2 regions of the Turicibacter sp. St.80E1 genome follow, and region 2 is predicted to be linked to the other one. Evidence: predicted binding sites of a transcription regulator. Region 2 holds the regulator's gene; the other holds the start of a gene.
What was found. Region 2 encodes Rex, which represses fermentation and respiration genes when NADH is low (regulators of the CRP and FNR family bind a similar motif). Its sites were predicted from a motif close to GTGAANNNNTTCAC; they were not measured.

Region 1 (5,379 bases), 480 kb from region 2:
GATCAATTTCGTCAAGGAAATTATGCCACAGTTATAAAAAAAATGTATGAGTTATTAAAAGAGGTTGAGGGAGCATCCTTTGAAATAACATTTAAACAATTTAAACAACAAGTAAAAATGGGATTGGTTTAGGGGGAAAACTATCTATGTCGTTCGTTAACGAGTAGATAGTTTTTCTTTTTATTAGTAAAAGGTCCTTCTCTAAGCATTCACTTGAATTTAAAAGGAAAAAAATAATGATTTCAATGCAATAAGTGAAGTGAATTTTTTACAGATGCATATTATAATAGTAAGAGACCAACCATGCCTTTTTATATCAGGTGAATCGTAATTTTTTTGACATTTTTACGTCGAATTTCATATTTTATAGTGTAAGCAGATCATAAAACAACCATTTTGTATGTCATAAACTCAGAAAATATTGCGATTTGAGATTATATGCGTTATGTGGTATAATGTCGAAACAATAAGGTAGCACGTGAAGAGGTTATTGAATTCGTCTCATTTAAAAAAGAATTCATCCGAGTTAAAAAGTTTAAAATGGTTCTGAGATGTTTATGTCGGAAGGAGAATCAAAATGATTTATTTAGATAATAGTGCAACAACTCCTGTCGATCCAGAAGTATTAAAAGCCTTTGTAAAAGTTAATGAAAATTTTTGGGGAAATCCGAGTTCATTACATGCGTTTGGGGCGAGAGCCGAACAACTTCTTATTCAAGCAGAAAAACAAGTTCTAACGCTTTTAAACGCCAAAAACCATAAGGTTATTTTCAATTCTGGAGCAACAGAAAGTAACAACTTAGCGATTCGTGGGTTTTGTCATGCTTACAAAAAACGTGGGAACCATATTATTACCACTCCTATTGAGCACGCATCAGTTCATGAAACGATTGAGGAATTAGAGCAAGAAGGTTTCCGAGTCACTTATATTGACGTTACGGCAACGAAAGAGGGGATCCTTCAACAAATTCAAGAGGCGATTTGTGAAGATACGATTTTAATTTCATGTATGCATGTCAATAATGAAATGGGAATGATCCTCCCTATTTATGAAATTGGACAATTACTTAAAAAGTATCCAAAAGTTAAGTTTCATGTGGATGCTGTTCAAAGTATTGGGAAAATTCCTGTGGATATAGATAAAATGAATATTGACTTATTATCATTGTCTGCTCATAAGTTTCACGGTGTTAAAGGGTGTGGGGCTTTGATTATGAATCAATATTTAACTCTAGCTCCAGAAATTACAGGTGGGCATCAAATGTATGGCCTTCGTTCAGGAACGATCAACGTTGCTGGAGCTGTTTCTTTAGCCAAAGCATTACGATTAGTGATTGAGCCACTAGATAGTAATTATCGTCATGTTAAAAGTCTTTTTGACTACGCGATACAAGAATTAGAAAAAATAGACGGTGTTGTCATCAATAGTAACCGTGAAGAACAGACCCCATATATCATTAATTTTGCCGCAGTTCCAATTAAAGGGGAAACGTTAGTCCATGCGCTTGAAGAATACGACGTGTATATCTCTGCGAAGTCCGCTTGTTCTTCAAAATCGGCGGCTGCCTCAAGAATTTTGATGGCACTAGGAATTGGTGAAGACATCGCCTTAGAAAGTGTGCGAGTTAGTTTCTCTGATCGTTCTACTAAAGAAGATGTCGATCAGTTAATTAAAGCTTTAAAAGTAGTCATCGCTCAATTAAAATATTAATCATCTTAGCAAAATCATAGTTTTAGACGAGGAAGGAAATGATGAAATGATTTATGATCGTATTTTAGTCCGTTATGGTGAATTATCGATTAAAGGGAAAAATCGTAAGTATTTTAAAAATGCCTTACATAAAATAATTAGACGTAAATTAAGTGATTTGAAGCAATTAAAGTATGAAGTGACTCGTGATCGTTTTTATATTATTTTAAATGGGACAAATCCTGACCTTGTGACGGAGCAACTAGATAAAGTATTCGGATTACAATCATACAGTTTGACGGCACGTTGTGAAAATGATATTGATGCGATTAAAGCATTAGCTTTAGAGATCATTAATGAGCAACCAGCTGTTAAAACAACATTCAAGGTTGAAACTAAACGTTCAGATAAGCAATTTCCGATGCAATCGGGTGAAATTTCACGTGCAGTTGGTGCTCATCTTCTTATTAATACGTCTCATCTAAGTGTTGATGTGCATCATCCTGATATGACTGTTTTTGTAGAGGTTCGTCGCGAAGGAACATTTATTATGGCTGAACATATTAAAGGATTAGGTGGGTTCCCAGTAGGAATTAGCGGGAAAGGTCTTCTCATGATTTCAGGAGGAATTGATAGTCCTGTTGCCGGTTATTTAATGCAAAAACGCGGGGTTGAAGTAGAGGCCATTCACTTTGCTTCTCCACCTTATACATCTATTCGTTCAAAGCAAAAAGTTCTTGATTTAATGGAAAAAAATGCACATTATGCGCCTGAAGGTCGTATTGATGTACATATCGTTCCATTTACGCAATTACAAACCGCGATTTACGAGAACATTCCGAGCAGTTATACGATGACGGTTATGCGCCGTATGATGTATCGTATTGCTGAAGGAATTGCCAAAAAACGTGAAATTTTAGTTTTAGCAAATGGGGAAAGTTTAGGACAGGTAGCGTCTCAAACGTTGGCAAGCATGTATGCAATTAATGCCGTTACTAATATGCCGATTATTCGTCCAGTGGCCACCCTTGATAAAAATGAAATTATTGAAATTGCGAAAAAAATCGATACTTATGATATCTCAATTCGTCCATATGAAGATTGTTGTACGGTCTTTGTTCCTGAACATCCGGCGACAAATCCATCGCTTGAAAAGTGTGTGGAATTTGAACAAAACTTTGATTTTGACTCTCTTGTACAACAATGTATTGATCAAACAGAAATCATTACAGTGAGTGCAGGAGAAATGATTGAACTTGAAGATAATACAGCATGTGCACTGAATGATTTATTTTAAAAGGGCAGACAAATTCATTTAATACGAGTGAGTAGACGGGCAAGTCAGAATCCACGAGGTGAGTGGATTCCGACTTGCCTTTTTTATTTGCCGCTAGACGGTCATAACGAGTTGAACGTTTATGGAAAGGGAGTATCGTCTTAAGAATGACTCGCCTCTTACAGGATGGTGAGACCTACTTAAAAGCGATAAGGTTAGCCATCCATTAAGAGAGGATAATAAGGACCTAAACAGAGGGAGCGAATAAAGGGGGGAAATGAGTCATGAAGTGTCGGACGAAAAACAAGTTGAGCTAGGTTCTTCTAGTGTAAAATGGAAGGAGCGTAGTAATAAGCTAAGTGTCTAATTATTACTAATTTGTGAAAAAAATATAATTAAATCGCGTTTTTGTTAGACAAATAATTCACAATGTAGTATACTTAAGAGGAATCAAAGTGAATCTATTCACAATTTTGAGGAGGAGTCGGAATGACAAATAGAATTACAAATGTTGAGGAATTAATGTCAACTCTTGAAACGATGAGAGCTGCTCAACGTGAGTTTGCAACATTTACACAAGAACAAGTAGACGAATTATTTTACAAGGCGGCAATGGCAATCAATAATTTGCGCATTCCGTTAGCACAAATGGCAGTTGAAGAAACAGGAATGGGGTTAGTTGAGGATAAGATCATTAAGAATCACTATGCATCTGAGTACATCTATAATAAATATCGTGATGTAAAAACGTGTGGAGTGTTATCAGAGGACTTATCATTTGGAATTCAAAAAATTGCTGAACCAGTGGGGGTAATTGGTGCAGTCATCCCGACAACAAATCCAACGTCAACAGCATGTTTTAAATGTTTAATGGCGATTAAAACGCGTAACGCGATTGTTATTTCAGCCCATCCTCGTGCAAAAAATTGTACGAATTATACGGCTCAAGTGATTCGTGAAACAATTGAGGCAGCGGGGGCTCCAAAAGGATTAATCGCATGGATTGATGCGCCAAGTATTGAATTAACAAATACAGTAATGCGCGAAGTGGATCTGATTTTAGCAACAGGTGGTCCAGGAATGGTAAAATCAGCTTACTCTTCAGGAACGCCAGCTATTGGAGTAGGTGCAGGAAATACACCAGTTATTTTCCATAAAACATGTAATGTTCCAATGGCAGTAAACTCTTTACTACTTTCAAAAACGTTTGATTACGGTGTGATTTGTGCATCTGAGCAATCAATTATTGTTGATGAGGCAATTTATGAAGGTGTTAAATCGGAACTTAAAAAACGTAGGGCATTAATTTTAAATGATGAACAATTAGAGGCAGTTCGTCGTACGATTATTATCAATGGGGCATTAAATGCTAAAATTGTAGGACAACCTGCTTATAAAATTGCTGAATTAGCTGGATTTGAAGTTCCAAAGGATACTAAAATCTTAGTTGGTGAAGTAACGGATACCTCTTTAGAAGAACCTTTTGCTCATGAAAAATTGTCTGTTGTTTTAGCAATGTACAAATCTTCAAATCATGAAGAAGCAGTAGAAATGGCCGAAACATTAGTGAACCATAGTGGATTAGGACATACGTCGGCTATTTATGCGGATGAATTACGTGCGAAAGCAGATATTGAAGCAATGATGTTACGTATGCGTACAACAACTGTTTTAATTAATCAACCGACGGCACACGGAGGAATTGGAGATATCTTCAACTTTGCTTTAGCCCCATCATTAACATTAGGTTGTGGATCTTGGGGAAATAACTCAGTATCAGAAAACGTTGGTCCGCAACATTTAATTAATATTAAGACAGTGGCTAAAAGGAGAGAAAATATGCTTTGGTTTAAAGTGCCAGCAAAAGTTTACTATAAATTTGGATGCTTACCAGTAGCATTAGAAGATTTAAAATTTGATGGGAAAAAACGAGCATTCATCGTAACGGATAAAGTATTATTTGATTTAGGATATACGAAACATGTGACAGATGAGTTAGATCGTTATAATATTCAATACACGATGTTTACTGATGTTCACCCAGATCCATTATTATCAGATGCTAAAAAAGGTGCCGAAGCAATGGCTAATTTCCAACCAGATGTAATCATTGCCCTAGGTGGAGGATCTGCGATGGATGCCGCTAAAATTATGTGGGTTTTATATGAACACCCACAAACAGATTTTGCTGATTTAGCGATGCGTTTCATGGATGTTCGCAAACGTATTTATCGTTTCCCTAAAATGGGACAAAAATCTAGCCTTGTATGTATTGCAACATCAGCAGGGACTGGATCAGAGGTTACGCCATTTGCCGTTATTACGGATGATGAAACAGGAATTAAGTATCCATTAGCGGATTATGAATTAACGCCAACGATGGCCATTGTTGACCCAGCTTTAATGTTATCAA
Region 2 (5,379 bases):
GAAGTAGGCCCCGTTATAAGCGTCACCTCAGCACCTAAATTACGTGCGGCTCTCGCTAAGGCGTACCCCATTTTACCACTAGAATGATTCGTTATAAATCGTACAGGATCAATATCCTCCTGTGTAGGCCCGGCCGTCACAACAACCTTAATCCCAGCTAAAGGCTTATCCTTAATCAATAAACACTCAATGGCATCCTCAATATCTTCAATTTCTGCCAGGCGACCTTTTCCGACATCTCCACAAGCTAAGTAACCACTAGCAGATTCAATAATAGTCATCCCAAATTCCCTACATTGCTGGATATTACGTTGAGTAATTGGGTTATTCAACATCCCTGTATTCATTGCCGGAGCAATTAATTTAGGACAATTGGCAGCTAAAAAAGTTGTTGTTAACATATCATCAGCAATTCCATGGGCAATCTTCGCAATACAATTGGCTGATGCAGGTGCTAAGACAAATACATCCGCACGTTTAGCCAATGAAACGTGGTTAACGTCATACTGAAAATTTCGATCAAATGTTCCTACTGATACCCGATTATGCGTTAACGTTTCAAACGTCATCGGAGTAATAAACTCCGTTGCATTTTTTGTCATAATCACATGGACATCATAGCCCTTTTTATATAAATTACTCGCTAACTGTGCAGTCTTATAAGCGGCAATCCCCCCACAGATTCCAATGACTACTGTTTTTTTTTCCATTTACATCACCTTCTTAGTTATAGGTTCTAAAACCTTAGTTAGTGGTGCCACGATAACCACCGCTAAAATAGCTTCTAATAAACTATTTGTTGTAATAACACCTAATAATAAACCAAACAATGCTGAAACTTCAACACCCTTTGCCGACGCATAGCTTGGGCCAAAAAATACATAAATCATGCCTAATACTAAAATAGAATGAATAATTGTGCACACTAATGCCGTAAAACTACTTCCGATAACGGATAATTTATTGCCCTTATGTTTAAATAATTGATAGATTATCGCAGCTAAAACACCCAGTAATACGCGCGGCACAATCGCAATCACAAGACTCCAAAAATTTCCGCTATAATCGCCCAATGAATAAAAAGGAGTAAACACAAAAGACGTAATCGTAGGCGTCAATGTATTAATAACGACACTACTTACCCCAAAAACTAAACCTGTTATAGCCCCACCTTTTATGCCTAACAAAATTCCAGCTAAAATAACAGGAATATGCATCGTTGTAGCACGTACAAGTCCTAAAGGAATATACCCAAGCGGGGTTAACATTAAAATAACCTGGATACTGCAAAACATAGTTACTAAAATTAAAAACTTCATTCTCTTTCTTGCCTGATTCATCTTATCTTCTCCTCCACTGTCGCTCTCCTTTAGATGCAACGTCTCGAATAATCGTATGAAAAACGTTAGCTTCTTCTTAATTGATGTCAAAATAATCACCATTAACAACCGCTAACATTCTCATCGCCCACAATTATACCTATTTTTATGAATAATAGCAACAATTTACCATTATAGAAAAAATCTATTCTCATATGAGAATAGATTTTTCATTCGACTTATTTTTTTAGCTGTTCGCGTTGAAAAACATAAAAGAATAACGTTTCTAACTCCATATTTAAATCAACTTCATGAACAAGGATATCCTCACTCACATTAATAACAGTTGAAGAAAGATTCAGAATTCCTTTAATACCTAATCCCTCTAATGAAGTCGCTACTTTTTGAGCAACAAATGGTGGAACCGCTAAAATCACATAGGTTACATGATTCTCTTCAATGTATGAAGATAAATTATCTAAATGATAGATCGGCAACTCCCCAATATGCTGACCCACTAAACTTTCATCTATATCAAATCCTGCGACTAAATTAACAGGTGTTCTAAATAATCGTCTTTTAAACTTATCCGAACTAAAATACTTTACTAAAGCGCGCCCTAAGTTTCCAACCCCAATCAAAATACAACGTTGCGCGTCACCTGGTTTCAATAAATTATTAAATGCCTCTAATACCACACGTACTTCGTATCCATAACCTTGGCGACCTAATTCACCTAAATATGAAAAATCACGTCGGATAGTTGCAGAATCAATCCCTATTTTTTGACTTAACTCTCCCGATTGAATTCGTCTCACTCTCATCTCATCGAGTTCTACGAAACAACGACGATAAAGTGCTAATCGTTTAAGTGTTGCGTTTGGTATATTTGATAGCATACAAAACCTCCTTTATCATATTTAAATAATAACATGAAAACAAATCATTGTGAATAGTATCCACAAATAAAACATCTATATGTTAAATTTTAAAGATTATTTGAGGCACTCCGTTGCCTATCTCTGATTTAAGCATTATACTTAAGATATTATCTTAAATGAGTGAATCTTCTAAGAAGTTAGTAAAGGAGAAACAAAATGATTTTATTACAAACAAGTAAACTAACTAAACTTTATTCGGGGACCCCAATTCTTGAAAATGTTCAATTTGAGGTAAAAAAGGGGGAACGCATTGCCGTTGTTGGGCGTAACGGGGCAGGAAAGTCTACCTTACTAAAAATGATTGCAGATGAAATTGACTATGATAGTGGGGAAATCCATAAGCCGCAAAGCGTCATCCTCGGATATTTTGCGCAATCTAGCCATATCAATTCAAATGATACCATTTATAATGAAATGTTAAAGGTTTTCCAAAAAACAATTATGCTTAAAGGTCAATTAGAAGCACTAAGTTTAAAAATGGCTGAAGAAGATCCAACGAGCAAGAACTATCTAAAAATTATTGATCAATATCAACAATTAAACCATCAATTTGAATTAATGAGTGGGTATACTTATGAATCAGAAATTAATAATATTTTAAATCGTTTTAAATTTAACGAAATCGGATTCGACCAAAAAATTTCTAACCTCAGTGGAGGACAAAAAACGAGATTAGCACTCGCTAAATTATTACTTCAAAAACCTGATCTTTTAATTCTCGATGAACCAACCAACCATTTAGATATTGATACCATTGAATGGCTTGAAGGTTATTTAAAAAAATACCCAGGTGCTGTTGTTATTGTTTCCCATGATAGATACTTCCTTGACCAGATAGCCACAACCGTCTATGAAATTGAGTACCGTAAATGTACAAAGTATAAGGGGAATTACTCAGACTATATGGATCAAAAGGCCATTTCCTACGCTGCCTTAATGAAACAATATGAAAAGCAACAAAAAGAAATCTCGAAGATGGAAGACTTTATTAGCCGAAATATAGTTCGTGCCTCAACAACTAAAAGAGCTCAATCGCGTAGAAAGCTCCTAGATAAAATGGAACGAATCGAAATGCCTAAATTAAATGATAAGTCTATAGGGATTACCTTTGAAATCGATCGTCGTAGTGGAAACGATGTTCTCAAGGTAGAAAATGTAGCCGTTGGATATGATGATAATAAGCCAATCTCAGATCATTTGGATTTCCATATCAATCGCCTTGAACGCGTGGCTCTCATCGGACCCAATGGAATTGGAAAATCTACAATCTTAAAAACAATCGCCGGGGATCTTCCACCACTAGAAGGTGATATTTTCTACGGAAAAAGCCTTGATATGGGATACTTTGATCAAGAGCAGGCTAATTTAACCTCAAATAATACAGTACTAAATGAGGTTTGGAACGTTTTCCCGAATAGACTAGAAAAAGATATTCGAACTCTACTTGGAAACTTTTTATTCACCGGTGATGATGTATTTAAAACAGTGCACCAACTCTCGGGTGGAGAAAAAGTCCGTCTTACCCTATGTAAACTCATGCTCCAAAGAAATAACTTCTTACTTTTAGATGAGCCAACTAACCACCTTGATATCGATAGCAAAGAAATGTTAGAACTTTCCCTCGAAGATTATGAAGGTACACTCTTTTTCATTTCACATGATCGTTACTTTATCGATAAAATTGCTACACGTATTTTAGAAGTAACGCCACATGGGGTCGTCTCTTATCTAGGAAACTATTCTGACTATATCGAAAAGAAACGTCTGATTAATGAACAAATGGCGTCTCAACAAAATGAAATGGCGAACAGTTCAACAAATAGCATTACCGACTATCAAAAACAAAAGGAACAACGACGATTAGAACAACAACGTAAACGACAATTAGAAGACATTGAAAATAAAATAAATGCGTATGAAGAAGAACTGGCTTACAAAAAGGCTGAGCTCTTCCAAGAAGAAGTTTACTTAGATTCGCAAAAATCGGCTCTAGTCCAATCTCGTATTGAAGAATTGGAGGAACTTCTTTTAGAAGCTATGGACACCTGGGAATCACTAGCACAAATAGATTAATAAAAACTCTATCTCATATGAGATAGAGTTTTTTCATATAATGAATCATCTTATCTACAGGAGGACAGGCATGGAAGCTAAAGAAATAACTATTCACAAGAAGGCATTTTTAACTTATCAACAATGGAGTCAATGGAAAAATGATAATCATTGTCAGACAATCTCTCCTGATTTTGATTGTGTCATTCAATCTGGGGATAACCCTGAAAATTCGACATCATACTTACTTAAAAGTATAGAAAATCAAATACAAGGTATACTTCAACTTGATCGCTCAAATCAAGATAACCGCTGTCTTCGTTTAGAATTCGAACTCGATTTAGAACATTCCTACATAGAAATGAAGAGGGTCTTAACACGACTAATCACCCAACTATTTGAAGAGGACATTCATCGAATCGAAATTGAGACTCCCCTCTTAAAACCTATACACCATCAATTTTTAACGGAAATAGGATTTAGGCATGAAGGCATTCGGCAACAAGCATTTTACAACAAAGGGTCATATGAAGATATACATCTATATGGACAAATAAAAAAAGAACCAAGCAGACAGTTACAGGACTACCTCGATTATGCACTTCCACATTATCACAATCCTGAATCGCTTTACTCTATCATAAACCATCTTGGATTTTTTAATCCCGAGCAGTTAAATACTTCAAAATTATACTTTCTAGCAACATTCTGTGGATTACTTGAAAAACTACAAACTAATAGTAAGTTTATTCATGAAACCCTAATTAAATTAAACGATCTAAATTGGTCTGCTAAAGAAATTAACGAGGCATTACATAGCTTAGCTCGACAGTTATCCACACCTCTTACAGAGGAAGAAAAAATAATCCATGATCTTTATTATATTGAACAGATTAGCGCCTCTACTCTCATGAAAGTCATTTCAACAGAAGGATTAAATTCTAGTCTCATTCATAAAATAATAGAGGGCGATTTTCAATTTTTCACTTCCATAGGAAAACAAATGGGGTTAGAAAGATTAGAATATACGCAAAAAATAATTGCTCAATTATAGTGTTTCTCCTTAT

Region 1: a site for Rex is predicted at 3,422-3,435, ahead of adhE (bifunctional acetaldehyde-CoA/alcohol dehydrogenase). Genes of this name have one in related genera too.

The regions. Positions count from the first base shown of each region.
Region 1 covers NZ_AP039386.1:1,623,580-1,628,958, reverse strand. The annotation lists gene AC6I0I_RS07920 (septation ring formation regulator EzrA) at 1-132, shown strand, start outside; gene AC6I0I_RS07915 (cysteine desulfurase family protein) at 578-1,711, shown strand; gene thiI (tRNA uracil 4-sulfurtransferase ThiI) at 1,758-2,987, shown strand; gene adhE (bifunctional acetaldehyde-CoA/alcohol dehydrogenase) at 3,456-5,379, shown strand, end outside.
Region 2 covers NZ_AP039386.1:2,099,760-2,105,138, forward strand. The annotation lists gene coaBC (bifunctional phosphopantothenoylcysteine decarboxylase/phosphopantothenate--cysteine ligase CoaBC) at 1-710, opposite strand, end outside; gene AC6I0I_RS10020 (ECF transporter S component) at 711-1,340, opposite strand; gene AC6I0I_RS10025 (redox-sensing transcriptional repressor Rex) at 1,559-2,218, opposite strand; gene AC6I0I_RS10030 (ABC-F family ATP-binding cassette domain-containing protein) at 2,417-4,333, shown strand; gene AC6I0I_RS10035 (GNAT family N-acetyltransferase) at 4,404-5,366, shown strand.